One region of the Mycolicibacterium mucogenicum DSM 44124 genome, then DNA from elsewhere that is predicted to be linked to it. Evidence: riboswitches for the same ligand, from Rfam matches in the RefSeq annotation. Region 1 holds a riboswitch; the other holds the start of a gene.
What was found. Region 1 has a riboswitch for glycine ahead of gcvP (aminomethyl-transferring glycine dehydrogenase). Riboswitches for the same ligand answer to the same signal wherever they lie in the genome.

Region 1 (3,405 bases):
CTTCATGGTGCACGAGCCCAGCGGGATCATGGTGCGGTCCAGCGCGAGGTCCTTGTCGGACAGTTCACGCAGGAAACGCAACATCGCTGTCTCGGACTGGTGGTCGTGGAACACGGGGTGCTGCAAATACTCCGAGGTGCGCAGCACGTCGAGCGGCAGTGCGCCGGCGCCGGCGGGTGCGACGGGCGTCGCACCGAACACGTCGAGCACCTGGCGGATGACGTCGTCGGTGGTGCACTCGTCGCACGCGATCGCAACGTGATCGGCGTCGACGTGGCGCAGGTTGATGCCCGCGTCGTCGGCCGCCGCCACGATCTGTGCCGCCGCACCGGGCACCCGCACCAGCACCGTGTCGAAGAAGTGCTCGTGGACGATCTCCCGGCCGGCGGCCCGCAAGCCGTCGGCCAACGCGGCGGCATGGCCGTGCACCGCAGATGCGATGGCACGCAACCCTTCCGGGCCGTGATAGGCAGCGTACATCGCGGCGACGTTGGCCAGCAGCGCCTGTGCGGTGCAGATGTTGCTGGTGGCCTTGTCCCGGCGGATGTGCTGTTCGCGGGTCTGCAGCGCCAGGCGATAGGCGGGCTTGCCGTCCACGTCGACCGAGACGCCCACGAGACGTCCGGGCAGCATGCGCTCCAGGCCAGAGCGCACCGCCATGTAGCCGGCGTGCGGGCCACCGAAGAACAACGGCACGCCGAACCGCTGGGCCGAGCCGACGGCGATGTCGGCGCCCTGTTCACCGGGGGCGGTGAGCAGTGTGAGGGACAGCAGGTCGGCCGCGACCGCGGTGAACATGCCGCGGTCCCGCGCGGCCGCGATCAGTGGGGCGAGGTTTCGGACGACACCGCTGGCACCCGGTGCTTGGAAGACGACGCCGAACGCGTCACCGTCGGGCAGGGCGTCGGTCAGGTCGGCGAGGACCACCTCGATGCCGACCGCCTCGGCCCGCCCGCGCACCACAGCCACGGTCTGGGGCAGGCAATCCGCATCGAGCACAACACGATTGGACTTCGCGGTCTTGTTGGCCCGGCGCATCAGCAGCACGGCTTCCATGACCGCGGTGGCTTCGTCGAGCAGTGACGCGCCCGCGACCGGCAGTGCGGTGAGGTCTTCGATGACGGTCTGGAACGTCAGCAGCGCTTCGAGCCGGCCCTGCGAGATCTCCGGCTGATACGGCGTGTAGGCGGTGTACCAGGCCGGAGATTCCAGCATGTTGCGGCGCAGCACCGGCGGGGTGATGGTGTCGTGATAACCCAGGCCGATCATCTGGATTCGGCTCTGATTCCGGTCCGCCAGGGCGCGAAGCGCGCCGAGCACCTGCTGTTCGGATCGCGCGGCCGGGAGCTGCAGACCGCCGGGGCACCGGATCTGCTCCGGCACCGCCGCATCGATCAGATCGTCGAGCGACGAGTAGCCGAGAACATCCAGCATATGCCGGCGGCCGGCGTCGTCAGGACCGATATGACGGTCACGAAAGCTGCTGTGAGCCTTGCCAATTGCAGTGCGGTCAAACATGAGGTGACTCCGGTTCGCGGGGCGTCGCTGACTGCTCGACGCGTCGTTGGGTAGCACCTCCCCGCTCTGTCCTGAAACCTGAGAGTTTTGACGCGTGCGCGCCGTTCACCTTCGGTAAGCGTGGATCGATGGATCCGCACTGTTCTCCAGAGTTGCCTCATCGCTGCGGTATTTGGGCCTGAGAGTTTCCCGGGGAGGACTTGCTCCTACGGCGCCTCCGTTTTCCGGAGGTTCTCCCACAGCGCGTTGTCGGCGTATTGAGTTGTCTGCGGCAATCGTAGCCTGTCAGGTCAGTGCGTTCGCAACCTCACCGTTGACCGGCAGACCGGTGCGTACGCCGGCGGCCATCAGGGAGATGATGTCGAAGACGACCGTTGCCGCTGCCACACAGGTGATTTCGGCGTGATCGTAGGCCGGGGCCACCTCGACGACGTCGGCGCCGACGATGTTCAGGCCGGTCATCTTGCGCAGCATCTTCAGCAGTTCACGCGACGTGAGGCCGCCCGCCTCGGGCGTGCCGGTGCCCGGCGCGAAGGCCGGATCGAGCACGTCGATATCGATGGACAGATACACCGGCACGTCGGCGACGCGGCGCCGGACGACGTCGATGGCCGCGTCGATACCGATCACGTCGAGGTCGCCGGCGCGGATGATCTTGAAGCCCATACGCGCGTCGTCCTCCAGGTCGATCTGGTCGTAGATCGGGCCGCGGATGCCGACGTGGATCGAGTGGTCCTCGATCAGCAGACCTTCCTCGAAGGCGCGCCGGAAGATGGTGCCGTGCGTGACGGGCGCGTTGAAGTAGGTGTCCCAGGTATCCAGGTGGGCGTCGAAGTGCACGAGTGCCACTGGTCCGTGTTTGGCATGCAGCGCACGGAGATTCGGCAAAGCGATGGTGTGGTCGCCGCCGATGGACACGATGCGCCGATCGCCGCCGCGGAGGATCTCGGCAGCATGATCTTGAATCTGTTGGCAGGCCTCGTCGATGTTGTACGGCGTGACGGCGACGTCGCCGGCGTCGACCACCTGCAGCTCCTGCACCGGCGCGACGCCGAGCTCGACGTGGTAGCCGGGACGCAGGGTGCGGGCGGCCTGCCGGACCGCCATGGGGCCGAACCGGGCGCCGGGCCGGTACGACGTGCCGCCGTCGAACGGCACCCCGAGGATGGCGATGTCGTAGTCGGACACCTCGTGGATGTCGGCGATGCGGGCGAATGTGCCCTTACCCGCGTACCGGGGCACCTTGGTGGCAGGCACCGCACCGATGATGTTGTCTCGCGTGCTCATCTGTCGTGTTCAGCCTCTCGACTCGCGGGGTGTTCGATTGCCAGCATCGCTGCCCGTGACGGCGGGTTGCGAGTGGTTTCTGCCATAAGCGGCGCGGGCTCGTTTGAGCATTCGCACAAGCGGAGTGTTCACAGGCGTTCGCCGACGGGTTCGGTGATGCGACTGCGGCACCGCGCGTACACGAACGCACCGACGATTCCCAGGCTCACCAGGCTGATCACCATGCTCCAGTTCACGAACCACGGCTGTCCGGGCTGCGTGCGCGGCCAGAGGACGTTGATCACCTCGAAGGCCAGCCACACGGCGGCCGCATACGTCACCGGCGCGCCCCAGCGCCCCAGCGAGAAGACGCCGGGTACCCAGCGCCCCGCGAGGCGGGTGAGTGCGGCGGCGAAAACCGGTACGGCGAAGGCGATGTAGGGGCCCATCACCGAGAAGTTGACCAGTACGTTGTACAGATCGGAGCCGGCGAACAGCAGGAAGAACGCGGCGACGACGGCGGTGAGGCCAATGGCGCGGATCGGCATGCGTTCGGGGCCACCGAGTTTCGACAGGAACGCGGCGCCCGGGAGGGCACGGTCGCGCGCCATGCCGTACACG
Region 2 (3,405 bases), 320 kb from region 1:
TGACGAGGAGTCGTCCGGCCCCGTGCGCGAGGACGAGGTCGAGAAGTTCAAGGAGTTCCTTGACAGCATTTCTCCGGACGATTTCAAGGCGACTTAGGCCGGAGTTGCGCTGTCCCTTGTTACGGATGCATCTCAGTTAGGTCAGCGCGTGTCGACACTCGGTGCGCCGTTTGCGGATTCGCCGAATCCGCGCCACATACTTTCCTCGTTCTGGTGACAGGCTGAAGTGGCCCGGCGGGAAGCGTATGCTCGACACATTCGAGCAGCGGACATGCCCGCCGAGCAGCAGTGGCCGCCAGGCAGGGTTAGTTCGATCGGCGAGAGGATCAGGCAGTGGGCGACGAGACGCCACGTCAAGAGCAGTTGGACCTGACGACCAACGGCGCGCCTGAGCAGGCCGCCCCGACACCGGCCCCCGTGCCGGTGCAGGCAGGCCTGTTCCCTGATGAGTCTGTTCCCGACGAACTGGTCGGCTACCGCGGGCCCAGCGCCTGCCAGATCGCCGGCATCACCTACCGCCAGCTCGACTACTGGGCCCGCACCTCGCTGGTCGTCCCGTCGATCCGCGGCGCCGCCGGCTCCGGCAGCCAGCGCCTGTACTCGTTCAAGGACATCCTGGTCCTCAAGATCGTCAAGCGACTGCTCGACACCGGCATCTCGCTGCACAACATCCGCGTCGCGGTCGACCACCTGCGCCAGCGCGGCGTTCACGACCTGGCCAACATCACGCTCTTCTCGGACGGCACCACGGTGTACGAGTGCACGTCCGCCGAAGAGGTCGTCGACCTGCTGCAGGGCGGTCAGGGCGTATTCGGCATCGCGGTCTCCGGCGCCATGCGTGAGCTGACCGGCGCCATCGCCGACTTCCCGGGCGAACGCGCCGACGGCGGCGAATCCATCGCCGCACCCGAGGACGAGCTCGCGTCGCGTCGCAAGCAGCGCGACCGCAAGATCGGCTGAGTCCCGCCACCCAAAGCACGAGCAACGGCCCCTTCTCCCCGGCGAGAAGGGGCCGTTTGCTGTCTATTCGCGGGCTTATGTGACCGACCGGTAGACTGGCGCGCGCATCGTCCCGACGCGGGAGAGTTCTGTGGCCGCCAGCCATGGACGCCGAAGGAGCAATACCTCTCCATCAACCTCTCAGGCCCCCGGACCGCGCCGGAGCCCGATGCCTCTGGAAAGCGGCGAGCTGCGACTCGCCCGCCCATGGGGAAAGGCCGACCATCGTCGGGCCGAATCTCTCAGGCACCGACGACAGAGGGGGAGGAACCCCTAGCGGTTCCGTGGCAAGCCTGCCCCGAGCCTGAACGTCTGGAGAGGCCGTCATGACCGACAGCACGTCCCGTTCCTCTGCCGAGCACCACCAGCTTCGCTTCGTCGACCGGCACATCGGTCCGGATGCCGACGCGGTGGCCACCATGCTCGGGATCATCGGCGTCGACTCGCTGGAAGAGCTCGCCGCCAAGGCGCTGCCCGCGGGCATCCTCGACGCGCTGTCCAGCGCCGGCCTGGCCCCCGGCCTCGACGAGCTGCCGGCCCCGGCGTCCGAAGAGCAGTCGCTGGCCGAGCTGCGCGCGCTCGCCGAGACCAACACCGTCGCGGTGTCGATGATCGGCCAGGGCTACTTCGACACCCTGACCCCGGCCGTGTTGCGCCGCAACATTCTCGAGAACCCGGCCTGGTACACCGCCTACACGCCGTACCAGCCCGAGATCAGCCAGGGCCGCCTCGAGGCCCTGCTCAACTTCCAGACCATGGTCACCGACCTGACCGGCATGGAGATCGCCAACGCCTCCATGCTCGACGAGGCCACCGCCGCGGCCGAGGCCATGACGCTGATGCACCGCGCCGTCAAGGGCGACTGCCGCCGCCTCGCCGTCGACGTCGACATCTACCCGCAGACCGCGGCCGTCCTGGCCACCCGCGCCGAACCGCTGAACATCGAGATCGTCACCGCCGACCTGCGTGACGGCCTGCCCGAGGGCGAGTTCTTCGGCGTCATCGCCCAGGTGCCCGGGGCCAGCGGCGCCGTCAACGACTGGTCCGCGCTGATCGCGCAGGCCCATGAGCGCGGTGCGCTGGTCGCCATCGGCGCGGACCTGCTGGCGCTGACGCTCGTCACCCCGCCCGGCGAGATCGGCGCCGACGTCGCCTTCGGCACCACGCAGCGTTTCGGCGTGCCGATGGGCTTCGGCGGCCCGCATGCCGGCTACCTGGCCGTGCACGGCAAGCACGCCCGGCAGCTGCCCGGGCGTCTGGTCGGCGTCTCGGTCGACGCCGACGGCGCCAAGGCCTACCGGCTGAGCCTGCAGACCCGCGAACAGCACATCCGCCGCGACCGGGCCACCAGCAACATCTGTACCGCTCAGGTGCTGCTCGCGGTGATCGCCGCGATGTACGCCAGCTACCACGGGCCGCGCGGGCTGACCGCCATCGCGCACCGCGTGCACGGCCACGCCCTCGCGGTGGCCATGGGCCTGAAAGAGGCCGGCGTCGAGGTCGTCCACTCCGGATTCTTCGACACCGTCCTGGCCCGCGTTCCGGGCAAGGCCGAGCAGGTGCAGGCGGCCGCCAAGGAGCGCGGCATCAACGTCTGGCTCGTCGATGCCGACCACATCTCGGTGTCCTGCGACGAGGCGACCACCGCCGACCACGTCGACGCGGTGCTCGCGGCGTTCGGCGCGACGCGCGGCGGCCACCACTGGGACGGTCCGGAAATCCATACGCGCACCTCGGAATTCCTCACCCATCCGGCCTTCTCGCGGTACCGCACCGAGACCGAGATGATGCGCTACCTGCGCTCGCTCGCCGACAAGGACATCGCGCTGGACCGCAGCATGATCCCGCTGGGCTCGTGCACCATGAAGCTCAACGCGGCCGCCGAGATGGAACCCATCACGTGGACCGAGTTCGCGCAGCAGCACCCGTTCGCCCCGGCGTCGGACACCCCGGGCCTGCGGAAGCTGATCGCCGACGTGGAGTCGTGGCTCGTCAGCATCACCGGCTACGACTCGGTGTCGCTGCAGCCCAACGCCGGGTCGCAGGGCGAGTACGCCGGTCTGCTCGCCATCCGCGCCTACCACGAGGCGCGCGGTGAAGCCGGCCGCAACATCTGCCTGATCCCGTCCAGCGCGCACGGCACCAACGCGGCGTCGGCCGCCATGGTCGGCATGAAGGTCGTCGTCGTGGCATGCCGCGAGAACGGTGACGTCGACCTGGACGACCTGCGCGCCAAGATCGCCGAACACGCCAGCGATCTGGCCGCGCTGATGATCACCTACCCGTCCACGCACGGGGTGTACGAGCACGACGTCGCCGACATCTGCGCCGCGGTGCACGACGCCGGCGGTCAGGTGTACGTCGACGGCGCCAACCTCAACGCGATCGTCGGCCTGGCCCGTCCCG

Region 2: another riboswitch for glycine. It lies ahead of gcvP (aminomethyl-transferring glycine dehydrogenase); the one in region 1 lies ahead of gcvP (aminomethyl-transferring glycine dehydrogenase).

The regions. Positions count from the first base shown of each region.
Region 1 is NZ_CP062008.1:2,902,860-2,906,264, reverse strand. It holds gene gcvP (aminomethyl-transferring glycine dehydrogenase) at 1-1,518, opposite strand, end outside; glycine riboswitch at 1,675-1,767, opposite strand; gene speB (agmatinase) at 1,804-2,805, opposite strand; gene C1S78_RS14075 (amino acid permease) at 2,934-3,405, opposite strand, start outside.
Region 2 is NZ_CP062008.1:3,218,380-3,221,784, reverse strand. It holds gene C1S78_RS15650 (bifunctional nuclease family protein) at 1-97, shown strand, start outside; gene C1S78_RS15645 (MerR family transcriptional regulator) at 334-960, shown strand; glycine riboswitch at 1,069-1,166, shown strand; gene gcvP (aminomethyl-transferring glycine dehydrogenase) at 1,326-3,405, shown strand, end outside.